DNA from 2 places in the Bacillus sp. V2I10 genome. Region 1 is predicted to be linked to the other one. Evidence: riboswitches for the same ligand, from Rfam matches in the RefSeq annotation. Region 1 holds a riboswitch; the other holds the start of a gene.
The links. A riboswitch is a leader RNA that binds a small molecule or an ion and turns the genes downstream of it on or off. The one in region 1 is predicted to bind thiamine pyrophosphate.
Positions count from the first base shown of each region.

Region 2: linked by a shared signal. The riboswitch ahead of tenA (thiaminase II) and the one ahead of thiM (hydroxyethylthiazole kinase) in region 1 are both predicted to bind thiamine pyrophosphate.

Region 1 covers NZ_JAUSYV010000001.1:2,747,997-2,755,749, forward strand. Annotated here, with positions in the region: gene QFZ72_RS13800 (sodium-dependent transporter) at 1-434, shown strand, start outside; gene QFZ72_RS13805 (LysE family translocator) at 503-1,126, shown strand; TPP riboswitch at 1,632-1,740, shown strand; gene thiM (hydroxyethylthiazole kinase) at 1,793-2,611, shown strand; gene thiD (bifunctional hydroxymethylpyrimidine kinase/phosphomethylpyrimidine kinase) at 2,598-3,419, shown strand; gene thiE (thiamine phosphate synthase) at 3,409-4,053, shown strand; gene QFZ72_RS13825 (GNAT family N-acetyltransferase) at 4,321-4,776, shown strand; gene QFZ72_RS13830 (aspartate aminotransferase family protein) at 5,073-6,425, shown strand; gene QFZ72_RS13835 (pyridoxal phosphate-dependent decarboxylase family protein) at 6,429-7,753, shown strand, end outside.
Region 2 covers NZ_JAUSYV010000001.1:4,552,451-4,560,203, forward strand. Annotated here, with positions in the region: gene QFZ72_RS23165 (DUF445 domain-containing protein) at 1-564, opposite strand, end outside; gene QFZ72_RS23170 (thiazole biosynthesis adenylyltransferase ThiF) at 709-1,725, opposite strand; gene QFZ72_RS23175 (thiazole synthase) at 1,726-2,493, opposite strand; gene thiS (sulfur carrier protein ThiS) at 2,497-2,700, opposite strand; gene thiO (glycine oxidase ThiO) at 2,697-3,812, opposite strand; gene tenI (thiazole tautomerase TenI) at 3,809-4,417, opposite strand; gene tenA (thiaminase II) at 4,414-5,100, opposite strand; TPP riboswitch at 5,173-5,282, opposite strand; gene QFZ72_RS23200 (monovalent cation:proton antiporter family protein) at 5,352-7,205, opposite strand; gene mgtE (magnesium transporter) at 7,228-7,753, opposite strand, start outside.

The sequences.
Region 1 (7,753 bases):
TGCTTTTCTTATTTGCTTCACTAACATCAGCCTTTTCGATGCTTGAAATTATTGTATCTGTGATTTCTAAAGGTGATGCTGACAAACGGATTAAATGGTCGTGGATCATTGGAATGCTTATATTCGCAGTTGGAGTGCCATCTGCTTTATCCTTTGGAATCTGGAGTGAAGTAAGCATTTTCGGAAAATCAATTTTTGATGCAGCCGATTATTTGGTCAGCAATATTCTGATGCCGATTGGCGCTTTGCTGATCTCCATCTTTGTTCCTTTGAAAATGAAAAAATCCATGCTTTACTCAGAACTTGCTAACGGTTCGTCTTTATCTAAAGGACTCTTTAACATTTGGTTCATTTTAATGAGATATGTAGCTCCAATCGCTATTTTCCTCGTTTTGCTGGATGTTTTGGGAATCTGGAAACTGCTTTTCCGATAAATCAGTTCTATTCAGCTGGCCCTCCATATGTTAAAATTGGTAAAATTCAGCCTATGGAGGGAATAACCTTGGAGCACTTATCATTATTTATCATCATGTCTATTTTATTAATTTTATTGCCTGGACCTGATACAGCCATCGCTACTAAGAATACTATTACTGGCGGGAGGGCAGGAGGAATGAAAACAGTGTTCGGGACTTTGACAGCACTTTTAATTCATACTTTTGCAGCTGTATTAGGTTTATCAGCACTTATTGTCAAATCAGCTTTTCTTTTTTCAATCCTAAAGTACGCGGGAGCTTGCTACCTCATTTATTTAGGACTTAAATCTTTATGGACTTTAAAAAAACCGGGCAGAATACAAGATAGAGAAGAACAAAAGCCTGAAGCAAAGCAAGTCAACTGTTACAGGCAGGGATTTTTGACAAATCTCCTAAACCCTAAGGTAGCTGTTTTCTTTTTAACCTTTTTGCCGCAATTTTTGGAGCCGGGATCGAATACTTTTACACAGTTTATGATTATGGGATTAACGTACACAATTCTTACATTTATTTGGTTTATTATTTATATATACTTGATTCATCAATTGAGTGCTTTCATGAAAAAGCCTGCTGTACAAAAGTGGATGGAAGGCATAACCGGAGCAGTACTCATTGGATTTGGCATTAAATTAGCAATAGAAAGAAAGTAAAGACATCATTTACGGTGTCTTTTTTATGTTTGGCTGCACATCTGGCTTGCTGAAAAATACTTTTAGCACAATAGGTACCAAAGAACCAATGCATTTTTTACATTTCCGCTCATTAAATCAATTGAAATAATTAATTTAATGGATTTTTTTCAGCATCTGGAGATTTATCTTTGATTATTTCTTCATTGTAGGATTTATAAAAGTCGTCGTGTTTTTTTATGTATCAACTAAAGGAATTTCCTTCTTCTGTCAAATCAGATAAGATTATATATTGTGTCATGTCTATTGCCTTTCTCACGACTTTTTTCATTGCTCAGAATATTAAAGAGCATTTAAAAAATGGACTTGCCTTTGTACATTCATTTGCCATTTCAGTTTGGCATTCCAATCCTGCTTATTTTAATTTTATTGATAAAAACAAAAGTGATGAATGCGAAAACATCTGCTTAAAGGTTGCAAATTAAGTGCCAGAAGAGTAGACTTTGAATCATAAAATAAAAAATAAAATAATGAAAGCGGGAGCTTGTGGAATCAGGCTGAGAGTACGGCTATCTGCCGTAGACCGAATGAACCTGTTGGATAATGCCAGCGCAGGGATGTGATTCAGGGATACATATGAGCACTTTGCCGCGGCAGAGTGCTCTTTATTTTTTGGGAGGGAAAAAAATGCTGGAACCTAAAACGATTGATGCGATTCTAGAAAAATTAAGAAAAGAAAAACCATTGGTGCACAATATTACAAATGTTGTGGTAACGAATTTTACAGCAAATGGCCTGTTAGCAATCGGAGCATCGCCGGTAATGGCTTACGCCAAGGAAGAAGTAGCGGATATGGCGAAAATTGCAGGGGCACTTGTATTAAATATTGGTACCTTAAACGAAGAAAATGTAGAAGCGATGCTGCTTGCAGGGAAATCTGCCAATAAGCATGGCGTGCCAGTCATTTTTGATCCAGTTGGTGCAGGCGCAACAAAATACCGTACAGAAACGGCGCAAATAATCGTAAGGGAACTGGACATCGCTGCAGTTAGAGGGAATGCGGCTGAAGTGGCAAATGTCGTTGGTGAGAGCTGGTCGATAAAAGGAGTCGACTCCGGTGACGGCAAAGGAGACTTAATCGCACTTGCTGTAAAAGCTGCAAAGCAGTTAAACACGATTGCGGTCATTACAGGAAAACAAGATATTGTTTCAGATGGAGAAACAACATATATATGCAAAAATGGTCATTCTCTTCTAACAAAAGTAACAGGTGCAGGCTGCTTGCTCACCTCTGTTATCGGCGCATTTTGCGCGGTTGAAAAAGACTATGTTCGTGCTTCTGCTGCAGCATTAGCGGTTTACGGGAGTGCTGCCGAACTTGCAGCTGAAGGAATTGAAGGCCCCGGAAGCTTTCAAATCGAGTTTTTAAACAAGCTTTATAACATTTCAGCAGATGATATTCAAAAACTTTCTGCACTTGAGGAGGTTTACCATGTCAATCTCTAAAGCACTGACGATTGCAGGCTCTGACAGCGGCGGGGGAGCAGGAATTCAAGCGGATTTAAAAACGTTTCAGGAATTGAATGTATATGGAATGTCTGCCATTACAGCGGTAACCGCTCAAAACACACTAGGGGTGCATGGTGTATTTCCATTAACTTCAGACGCGGTTATGCAGCAGATTGAAGCGATTGGCTCAGACTTTGGAGCTGATGCCATTAAAACCGGTATGCTATTTAATAGTGAAATTATTGAAGCAGTCTCTGAACAAATAAAGAGGTTCAATTGGAGCAAAGTGATTGTAGATCCCGTCATGATAGCCAAAGGCGGTGCTTCATTATTGCAGGATGAAGCAGTGGAAGCATTGAAAAATCATTTGCTGCCGCTTGCTTTGGTCGTTACTCCTAACATTCCAGAAGCTGAAGTGCTGACGGGTTTAACCATTCACAATCTCGATGATCGTCAGACTGCAGCCAAAATCCTGCACTCTTTCGGCGTGAAAAATGTTGTGGTTAAGGGGGGACATGCTGAAAACGAGGAACAGTTAGTAGATTTGTTATTTGATGGAACAGAGTTCAGCTATTTTACAAGTGAACGTATTCATACAAAAAATACGCACGGAACAGGCTGTACCTTCGCAGCTGCCATCACAGCCGAGATCGCAAAAGGAAAGTCAATTTATAATTCGGCAGAAACCGCCGTTGCATTCATCCGGGAAGCGATAAAAGAAGATCTTAAATTAGGACAGGGCCATGGACCTACAAATCATTGGGCTTATCAAAAGAAAAAAAGGGGACCTTTGCATGTGGAATGAGGAAGTTCGTGCGAAACTTCAGCTTTATTTTATTATGGGCAGCACAAACTGTACGGAAGACCCTGAAAAAGTCCTGTTCCAAGCAATAAATGGAGGCATATCCATGTTTCAGTTCCGGGAAAAAGGAACAGATGCTTTAACAGGAAGCGAAAAAAAGGACCTGGCAAGAAAACTGCAGAAACTTTGTAAGAACCATGGAATACCATTTATCATAAATGATGACATAGAACTTGCTCTTGCACTAAATGCAGATGGAGTTCATATCGGGCAGGATGATGAAGATGCCCGAACTGTAAGAAAGATTTTAGGCGAGGGAAAAATAGTTGGTGTCTCAGCCCATACCCTTGCAGAAGTAGAGAAGGCTATCGATGATGGAGCCGATTATATCGGAGCAGGGCCAATTTACCCTACGCTTACAAAAACAGATGCAGAACCTGTTAAGGGGACTTCTCTTCTTGAAGAAGTAAGAAACTGCGGCATTTTGATTCCGATTGTAGGAATTGGAGGCATTACAGCTGAAAATGCGCGTGCAGTTATTGAAGCAGGTGCTGACGGGGTCTCGGTGATTACATCGATAAGTCTTGCTGAAGATGTCTATAAAAGCGCGACTGCTTTGAAGAAATCTGTATCTTGAATAGGAGAGTAATAGAAAACGTGCAAATCATGATGATCATTTGCACGTTTTCTTATTGTTTGGATTTTTTAACGGCGATCCAGCTCGATTTCTTTTCCGATTCCGAAACATTAAATCTAGTATGGATCTTCTGTAAATTTCTCATGAATACTAGAGTACTGGAATATTAAGACGGTTCAGAAGGATCCTGGGAAAAGACATAGAATATAAAATGAAGAAGTTCCCTAAATTTTTTATAATAATATTATGTAAATTGGAGCGGGTTAAATGATTAAGCACTTAAACCACAAAGAATACAGCACAGCAGAAAAAATTCTGAGAATTCAAATCCCAGCCTACCAAATTGAAGCTGATTTGATAGGGTTCAGAGATATCCCCCAGCTTAAAGAAACAGCAAAAGACATAGCTGATTCAGAAGAAACCTTTATAGGCTGCATAATCGATAATGAAATACGCGGAGTTCTATCTTATGAAAGGGATGCAGAGACTCTGAATATTTGCAGACTAGTCATACATCCAAATTATTTTCGATTAGGGATCGCTTCAACTTTGCTTGATTATTTTTTAAAACAGAATACAAATAATAGAGTAAAAGTATCTACTGGCACAAAAAATATCCCGGCCATAACACTTTATCAATCATTTAAATTTATGAAAACAGGAGAGATTGAAGTTGCGCCTGGAGTAAGTATCACTGTACTTGAAAAATGGAGAACAGATTAAATTCTGTTCTTTTTTTTTGTGAATAAATGGAAAGGAAGAATAGGTATGATGTGCTAGAATTCATTCTTGTTTTTAGAAAATGCATAGGAAGGAATGACTGATTTTTCAGAAGTCATTGACATTGATAATCATTTTCAATTAATATTCATGTATATTCACTGACAAGACAGTAAGGAGCTGAATCATATAGAAAACGTATATGAATTTCAAACCAGCTTAAAATTTTGCTGAGAAAAAATTTTTAATTTTTTTAAATGAGAATGATAATTATTTTCAAAAAAGAAAGGTGATTGTTCATGCTAACAAATGAATTTTATTTAAGCAGCCAGCGTAAGAGAGAATCAAATGCAAGATCTTATCCGCGCAGAATTCCAATCGCGATCAGTGAGGCAGAAGGGATTTATGTGAAGGATGTTGAGAATAAAACCTACATAGATTGCTTGGCAGGAGCAGGTACTCTTGCACTTGGACATAATCATCCTGTTGTTATAGAAGCGATGGAAAATGTGATAAAAGGCAAGCGTCCGCTTCATACGCTGGATATTACTACACCAATGAAAGAGGAGTTTGTGGAGGAACTGTTTGACGCTCTTCCGAAAAAATTTGCTGAACATGCAAAAATCCAATTTTGCGGACCATCAGGATCAGATGCTGTTGAGGCCGCTATGAAGCTCGTGAAAACAGCAACCGGCAGAGGCGGCATGCTTTCTTTCCAAGGCGGATATCACGGCATGACAAATGGCTCTCTTAGTCTAATGGGAAACCTTGGTCCTAAAAGCAAAATACCCAATTTAATGTCAGACGTACACTTTCTTCCTTATCCATATTCATACCGCTGCCCATTTGGCATTGGGGGAGACGACGGGGCGGCAATCGGCTCTACATTTATTGAGCGCACTCTAAACGATCCTGAATCCGGTATTGTGAAGCCCGCAGGCATGGTCATGGAAATCGTGCAAGGGGAGGGAGGCGCCATTCCAGCTCCTGATGAATGGGTGAGACAAGTACGGAATATTACTAAAGAACAGCAAATTCCTCTCATTATCGATGAAGTGCAGACTGGATTTGGACGCACCGGAAAAATGTTTGCCTTTGAACATGCTGACATCAATCCTGATGTTGTTGTTCTTTCAAAAGCAATCGGCGGAACCCTTCCTTTAGCGGTTGTTGTCTATCATAAAGATCTTGATCAATGGGAACCGGGAGCGCATTCAGGCACATTCCGCGGAAATCAGATTGCGATTGCTGCCGGAACAGCAACAATGAAATTTATAAAGCAGGAAAAGCTTGAAGAACAGACAGCTCTGCTTGGAGAGTTTTTAATGCTCCGTTTGAAACAGATGAAGCAAGAAGTATCATCTATAGGAGATGTTCGGGGATTAGGACTGATGGTTGGCGCTGAAATTGTAGATAAAACAGCGGCTGCAGATGCCATCGGAAGTTATCCTGCTCATCCAAAGCTCGCGAAGCTTATTCAGCAGGAATGCTTCAAACGGGGCCTTATCCTAGAGCTTGGAGGGCGCTTCGGCAGCGTGGTTCGTTTCTTGCCGCCGCTGATAATTACAAGAGAACAGCTTGACACAGTATGTGATATATTCTTCGATTCTGTTAAAGCTGCAGAAAGAACACTCAGCCCAAGTTTAGTTTAGGATGTGGATCATTTGACAGCCATTCAGGAAAAAACAGCCTTTGAACATTTGTTTTTATCAAATTATGAATCAAGTTTAAAAAATTATGAAACCCAAATGACTCATGCGATGAACTCCGTTAAAAGGATAATGATGTCACAAAACCCCTACAGCGGGATGACTCCTTTTGATGTGAAGAAAGAATTAGATCAACATTTTCCGGTCTTTCATCCAAAAATGAATCAAAATCAGCAAACTGTATTTGAAAAACTTACGGATACCATCACTTCAAATACCATTCATGTCAGCCATCCATCAACTGCCGCACATCTTCACTGCCCGCCAATGATTACGGGTTTAGCGGCAGAAGCCGTTATTTCCGGATTAAATCAATCGATGGATTCATGGGATCAAAGCGGTGCAGCTACAATGGTTGAGCAGTATGTAATGAATGGGCTGTGCGGGATGTTCCATCTGCCAGACGGAGACGGTGTGATGACAAGCGGCGGAACGCAGTCTAATTTAATGGGCCTCTTGCTTGCAAGGGAACGCGCTGCCTTAAAGTTTTGGGGATGGAATATTAAAAAGCAGGGTCTTCCGAAAGAACTGCATCGTCTGAAAATTCTATGCTCAGAAGCCGCTCATTTTTCTGTCCAGCAGGCAGCCTCGATATTAGGCTTAGGTGAAGATTCTGTTGTTTTAGTAAAAGCGGATGAAAAGTACCGCATGTGTATGGAAGACTTGGCTGCATGCCTGCACAATCTGAAAAAAAATGGGGAATTGCCTTTTGCGCTGATCGGCACTGCAGGTACAACAGACTTTGGCAGCATCGATCCGCTGGAGGAAATGAGCAGCCTGGCTAAAGATCATGACCTGTGGTTCCATGCAGATGCTGCTTATGGAGGCGGGCTTGTCTTAACAGATACCCATAAGCATAAACTCGGAGGTTTAGAGAAAGCAGATTCCATTACAGTAGATTTTCATAAAATGTTTTATCAGCCAATCAGCTGCGGAGCTTTTCTTGTAAAAAATCGGGAGTCATTTTCGTTTATCAGGCATCATGCTGATTATTTGAATCCAATTGAAGACGAGGAAGATGATATCCCGAATTTAGTCTTCAAATCCATTCAGACAACCAGACGCTTTGATGCACTGAAGCCTTTTCTCTCATTTCAATTAGTCCGAAAAGAGGAATGGGCAGAAATGATTGATCACACGTTGCTTGTAGCACAGAAAACGTATGAGCTCCTGAAAAAAGAGCGTGAGTTCAGCGTCTATCATCAGCCCGAACTGAGCACGGTTGTTTTCAGATACATCGGGACAGGCTTTCTCACGCATGAGAAGCTCAA
Region 2 (7,753 bases), 1.8 Mb from region 1:
CTCTAATTTTAAAAGGAAATAATCCAGGCTCTTTTCATCATATTTCCGTTCAAGAACCTGATGAATGAGAGCTTTAAGCATCTTTAATACTTCATCTGACGTTAAATAACCTTTCAGCTGCTTCTGAACAAGGGGAGCAAGCTTTCCCAAATCAGCACTTTCAATCATTTGGATAATGAACGATTTCATTGTTTTTTTGAAAGAATTGGAATGTACCTCTTTTTCAAGAATAGGCAGCAGCTTTTCTGTCAGATTTATTTGTGATAATTTCGTTTGAATGCTTTCTTTTGACAGCCAGTCATTTTCGATTGTGTTAACAAGTGCCCTAATCATCCTGTTTCGATTTTTAGGCAGTAACGCGGTGTGAGGGATAGGCAAGCCGAATGGGTGTCTGAACAAAGCTGTAACAGCAAACCAGTCTGCTAATCCGCCGACAAGCCCTGCTTCAAATCCTCCCTGCATAAATTCACCAGCGACAGTTCCCTGAAAAGGGATCGATGCAGCAAACCCTGCTCCCATAACAGCAAGTGATATTCCGGCTAAGTTCTTTGATTTATTAGACACATAATCTACCTTCAATCTATTTAAAATAATGGTTAAATCCATGCTAGTCTAAAATTAGAAAGAAATCCAATAAATCTATGTCCTTTTACAGAAAAAACTGGCCAAAGCATGGCCAGTTTCTTTTCTTGTATTCTTACAGGCTTGTTACCCCAAATATCGCTGATAAATCTTCTTGGCTTCAGCCATGTCTTTTGTTCCATGAATCAGGGCACGGCCGTCACGGAATACGACAATCCTCTGATGTTCTGTCTGAAATGAAAGTAAATACGGATTTGCAGTGATTTCTGTTACCGCTCTTCCAAGTGCTTTTGCAAGCTCCTTAAAGTTCATTTCTTTAGAGACTGCCGGCCTGATTTGAACCGTATCTCTGCCGCAGAGAACCGACATTTTCACACTGTTGCTGCGTGATAAAAATGGATAAACGGCAGAGTCCCCGCATGATGGACAGGCTTCATCTTTTAGTGCATGCACTTTTATTTGTGAAAATTGATTTCTCCAAACATCAAAAGAAAGCAATTCTTTTCTTACCTGATCCGAGGCCCCGGTTAACAATTTCAGTACTTCCCCTGTTTGATAAGAGGCAACCATTTGGACCGCCGGACTAATAATGCCAACTGTATCGCATGTCTGGCCTTCCATTGGAATTTGCTTTAAAAGGCAATTCAAACATGGCGAGAGCCCCGGTATGATTGTATAAGTGAGGCCGTAGCTTCCGACACATGCCCCGTAGATCCACGGAATGCCCTGCTTAAGCGCTGCATCATTTATAACAAGACGAGTTTCAAAGTTATCCGTTGCATCTACAATAACGTCTGCATGCTGACTGAATGCAAAAATATTATCAGCTGTTACATCTTCAATGACCGCATGGACTTCCACTTCATGATTAATCTTTGAAAGTCTTTGTTTTGCAGCAGCAGCTTTAGGAAGACGCAAAACCGCATCTTCTTCAGTGTAAAGCTGCTGGCGCTGCAAATTGCTCCATTCGACGTAATCACGGTCCACAATCGTTAGTGTGCCGACACCCGCACGAACAAGCATTTCTGCATTTGCTGTCCCAAGAGCTCCAGCGCCGATGATTAACACATGACCATTTCGAATGTTCTGCTGTCCTGTTTCTCCTATTGGAGAGAATAAGATTTGCCTAGAGTACCGTTCCATTTAGGATGTAATCATTCCTTCTTCCGGGCTGCTTGCAGATGCATAGGTTTTTACTGGTATTCTGCCTGCCTCAAAGCTTAATCTTCCTGCTTCAATGGCAAGCTTCATCGCCGTTGCCATTTTGACCGGATTGCCTGCAGCTGAAACAGCAGTGTTTAACAGCACACCATCCGCTCCAAGCTCCATCGCTTTTGCAGCATCTGCAGCTGATCCAATCCCTGCATCCACAATAACCGGCAGATTCGTTTGTTCGATAATAAATGATAGATTCAAAGGATTGATAATGCCCTGTCCTGAACCGATTGGAGACGCGCCTGGCATAATCGCATGAACGCCTGCTTCTTCAAGTCTCCTCGCAAGCACGACATCATCAGACGTATAAGGAAGTACAATAAATCCTTCCTTGACAAGCTCCTCACTTGCTTTTAAGGTTTCAACAGGATCGGGAAGCAATGTTTTCGCGCACCCGATAACTTCTACCTTAATCATATCACATAACCCTGAAGCCTTAGCGAGTTTTGCGATTCTGACAGCTTCTTCAGCCGTTTTCGCACCAGCTGTGTTCGGCAGCAGCGTGTAGCGCGAAAGATCAAGCTGCTCCAGAAAATTAGGCTGAGACGGTTCAAAAATATTCATTCTTCTCACCGCAAATGTTAAAATATCAGCTTCAGCCGCTTTTACCGCTTCTTTTTGAATGTCAAAAGAGGGATACTTTCCCGTTCCAAGCAGCAGTCTTGATTGAAAGGTTTTTCCCGCAATCGTTAACATAAATTATCCTCCTCCTACAAAATGAACAATTTCAAAAACATCCCCATCATTAATAACTGTTTTCGCGTATTCTTTTTTGTCTATTATTTCTGAATTATGTTCCACAATGACGATTCTTTTGCTCACCTCATAAAAAGCAAGCAAATCTTGAACGGTCCGCACAGAAGACTGCATATCGATCATGCTGCCATTCACTTTGATGTTCATAGTTTCACCCCATCTGCACGGTCCATTCTAAAAGCATGAACGTATTCATCAGCTGCCGGTCTATTAAAAAATAAATCTCTGATCATTTCACCTGTTTTGGGAGCGAGGAGGATGCCATTTCGGAAATGCCCTGTTGCCACAAAGAGATTCGGTATGCCCTGATGCTTGAAAATAAATGGCTTGCCGTCGGCTGTTCCCGGCCTTAATCCGGCCCATGCACGATGAAAACAGGCATTTTCAATTGCCGGCATAATTGTAACTGCTTTTTTCATGAGAGCAGCGATTCCTTGTACGGAAGGCTCAGTATTCCAGGTTCCTTCTTTCATCGTTGCCCCAATAACTATAGTTCCGTCAAGCTTTGGCACAAGATAACAGCTTTCATGAAAAACAGTAGACGATAGTTTTCTATCTTTCAGTGTCACAGACAAACATTCTCCCTTAACAGGATGAACAGATATATTACGTGTGAAATCCTTTATCAGCCGGCTGCTCCATGTGCCATTTGCAAGTATAAGAGCTTCGCAAAAAAATGTATCTTGAGGCGTTTCAATTTCATAGTGTGAGCCTTCAAATCTGCTGACTTTGTATACTGGTGTGTTTTCAAAGATTTTTCCGCTCATCAGCTGAATGGCTTTTGTAAAGGCTTTGCACAGTGCAGCTGGAGTAAGCTTTCCATCTTTTTCAATTTTCAGAGCCCCGTAAATCGCATCTGTTAAGTCTTTTTCATATTCTAGGACTTTTTCTTTGGAATGCCATTCTACATCCTTTTCTATTTCTGCTCTTTTTTTCAAAGAATCGGCTTCCTCGGCCGACATTGCCAGTTTGTACATTCCATTGTATTGAAGCTGTATATCAATTCCGCTTTCCAGCAGCAAATCATGAGCTAATTTTGGATAAAGCGCCTGGCTTTCTTTAGCAAACCTGAAAAAAGCATCATCCTTTTCAGTTTCAGTATGGGCTCCAAGCATACCCGCCGCAGCACTGGATGCTCCGCTGCCTGTTTTTCCGCTTTCAAATACCGCAACTCGAAGACCGGATTTCGCTAAATAATAGGCAGAGGCAAGCCCAATGACTCCTCCGCCGATAATGCCAGCATCAAATAAAGGCTTCAATGGCCCATCCCCCTTTTTAAATGATCAGCAAGTTCAAGTGCCGCATGATTTGGCTGATCCGCTGAAAAAACATAGGACATCACGGCTGCTCCCTCAATCTTTAAATCTATTAGATCAGGAATGACAGCAGGAGTGATCCCTCCAATTGCAATGACTGGAATGCTGACAGATTCCGCTATTTCCGTAAGCTTGCTTATCCCTCTTGCTTCTAGACCATTTTTTGATGATGTTTGAAACACATGCCCGAAAAGGAGGCGATCTGCCCCATTTTCAGCACAATATACTGCTTCAGCAGCAGTGTGGACGGAACAGCCTACCGAAAGATGCGGGAAGCGCTGTTTCACCAGTTTCACATTGAAGCTGTGCGATGGGAGCTGAATCTGGTGCAAACCAGAAAGAACAGCTGCATCCACACGGTCATTCATAACAAGCTTTGATTTTGGCACCCCATTTTGATGGAGCGCTTCAATCAAGTCGATCAGTTCTCCAGCCGATTTATTCTTTTCTCTAATATGAATGGCATCTGCAGCTGTATGTATATCTGAGATGATTTTCACGAGCTCTGCAGCAGTGTGCCGTCCATCTGTGACAAGATGCAATTTCACTTTTGCATCAGCATGGTTTGTGTATCATCCCACGCTTCCATCTTTTCCGCCATATCCCAAAAACGATATTCATACATCGAGCTGATGAGGAAGTTTTCCTTCATCATTTGTCTCTCATGATCGCTTGCACGCAGAGCAAGCTCGTCAAATCTTGCAACCTGCTCGAGGACAAGCTCTTTAAACCAATCACCGTGATAAGTCGCAATCCATTTCTCATAAACTTCATCACCAGGCTTGCAATCTTTCAGGTGCTCCCCGACTTCATAATAGAGCCAGTAGCATGGAAGCAGAGCTGCAATGATTTCACCAAGATTTCCTGTGGCAACTGAACGGTACATATGGGAGGTGTAAGCATACGCAGTCGGCGATGGTTTAAATTCCTTCCGTTCGGTGTCCGTGATCCCAAGCAGGACAGAAAATTGCTGATGCAAAGATAGCTCTGCCTCATAGGTACCCTGTGAATGAACGGACATCCGGTACGTTGTATGCAAGTCAGGGGCCATCGCCCCTGCAAAAGCCTGGACTTTTGCAAAATGGGTTAAGTAATAAGAGTCCTGCATCACATAATATTTAAATTTCTCTTTTGAAAGGCTGCCTTCGCCAATCCCTTTTACAAAAGGATGTTCAAAGCTTCCTTCCCACCATTTATTTGCATACTCCCGGCATTCTTTTGAAAATGACATGTTTTGTTCCTCCTCATTTTTAGTATAAAAACGGCAAAAAACCACTTTTCGCATAGAAAAGTGGTGTATAAATAGACCTTTACACCACTTCCCTACGCTGGGTTTAGCCAGATCAGGTTCGGAGGGTCTTGAAGGCAAACTTCAATCTCAGCCCTTCTAAAAGGGCTCCCCTAGCGGTCGTTCATATATTATTTTAGAAATATTCACATGTACATCATACCATGTTCAAAGAAACTTTCAAGTCATAATAATCAACTTTTATGGAACTCAAGCTCCTGTCTGAGCTCATCCACATATTCAGCAGATCCAGTCAGAATCAGTAAATCTCCGCGTTTCAGCTCTGTATCCCCATGCGGCACAATCGATTCATTTTCCCTGAAAATACGGACAAAAATGACGTCGCCTGTAAATGGAAAGCTGCGGAGCACCATGCCATCGTAGCGTCTGTTGTTCATTTTTATCTGATAAAGCGCTGAATCGTTATTGGTCAAAATCTTCATGATGCCAGGTGCTTCAATAAGAGCCCTTAGCAGGGTTTTAGTAGACAGCAGAACAGAGAAGACATCAATGTCTTTCGCTCTTAGCTGCTCGTCTAATAACGGTGATGAGATGCTGGCAATCACCCGCCCAACTTCAACCTCTTTTGCAAATAGAGCGATTTCAGCATTCGTATCCTCATCACCAGCAGCAGCAATAAGGATATCAGCTTCAAATACTCCCTGGGACTGCAGGGTCTCGATTGAGTAATCTTCAAGCTCCTCAATTTGAAACAATGATTCAGCGATCTGCTGATCATTTTTATCGACATGAGTATGATACACCGTTGTATCGTACATTTTCGGATTTAACTCGCGCGTCACTGGAAGTGTCATTTGATTGGCTCCTATAAAAGCTACCTTCAGCTTCTTTTGCGAAGACAGCTGTTCAGGGAATAGCTTCTTAAACCCAATCGGAGTAAAAATACTCGTCAGAACAGCCGTTAAAATGAGCGCACCCGACATTTGAGCATCAATCACATTTACTCTTTCTCCAATGGTAGCTGCCGCAATAACAAGGGATAATGTTGATGTCAGCAAAAATCCTGAAGCAAGCGTTGTTTTTGTGTCATACCATCTCTTCAGTAAATAAATCGGCACAATTTTAGAGATCAGCAGCGCAATAAACAGCAATGGGATCAGCATTAAAATTTTTGGATCCTTAAACAGCGACCATACATCAAGATCGACACCAACCATAACAAAGAAGATCGGTATCAAAAATCCGTACCCGAAGGAATCCATTTTCTGAACCATTTCTTTATTTGGGGAAAGCAGTGAGACTAGAACACCCGCTAAAAACGCTCCTAATATGTTTTCTGCCCCGATTGTTTCTGATAAGGCAACAAGGACAATGATCAGAGTGAAAATAGCTCTTGTCCCAATTTGAATCGTGCCCTTAGACATCGTTTCTATGAATGATCTGCTCTGAAAGGTTTTGCCGAGAAAATATAAAGCAATTCCAGCACCAAATAACAGCAGAAGCAGCCATGTATTTGTATTTTCTCCTCCATATATCGATGCAAACACGGCAAGCAGAATCATCGTCACTAAGTCAGCTATAACAGCAACGAGCAAGATAATCTGACCGATATTCGATTTCATAATGCCTGCATCCTTCAGTGTAGGGACCACCACTCCGAGTGATATGGTGGAAATGATCAGCGTCATCAAGAAGGCATTTTCAATAAAACCAAGGAAAACAAACAGATACGATAAGAGCAGAGACAAGATAAAGATGCCAACAAAGACAAGAAAAGAAACGGCAAACGTATTTGGCGCTTCCTTCCCGCTCGGCAGTTTTTCTTTCTTCCGTCCACCGATAAAAGCAGTGAAATCAATTTCAAGACCGCTCAAAAACATAAGAAAAATAAAACCGAGCATAGATAGCGTTTCAAGCCACATATCCTCCTGAACAAGATTGAATCCGCTTTTCCCTATAATGATCCCCATAATAATCTCGGCCACTACGACAGGCATGACTTTAATTTTAAAGCGATGCAGCAGGAGAGGGGTTACAAAAGCGGCTAACAGTACGATAACTAGTGATGAAAAGGAAGCTCCATGCACAGTATTTCCCTCCTAACTGAATCTAGATTAAATATTGCATGAACAATGTAGCCATACCAAAATAAATAAGAATGGAAATAATATCATTAATCGTTGTAATAAATGGACCTGATGCAACAGCTGGGTCAACTTTCAGCCGATGCATCACAAGCGGAACAAAAGCGCCGGCGATTGTCGAAACAATCAGGGTTGCAAGAATGGAAATGCCAACTAAAAGACCCAGGAAGAAATCATGCTGCCAGAAATAGACGACGGCTGTTACTAGAACTCCGCACACGGCACCATTGATAATCCCTGTACCAGCTTCTCTGGCAATAATTTTAAAATTACCGCCTTCTTCAAGGTCACCCATCGCTATTCTTCTGACGGCTACCGCAAGTGCCTGAGTACCAGTGTTCCCTGCCATACCGGCAATCAGCGGGATAAAAACAGCAAGAATGGCCACTTTATTAAGCGTTTCTTCAAACTGTCCTATTAAATTTGCCGTTAACATTCCGAGAAATAAAAGAATCACAAGCCATGGCAATCTTTTTTTAGCGGCTGACAGA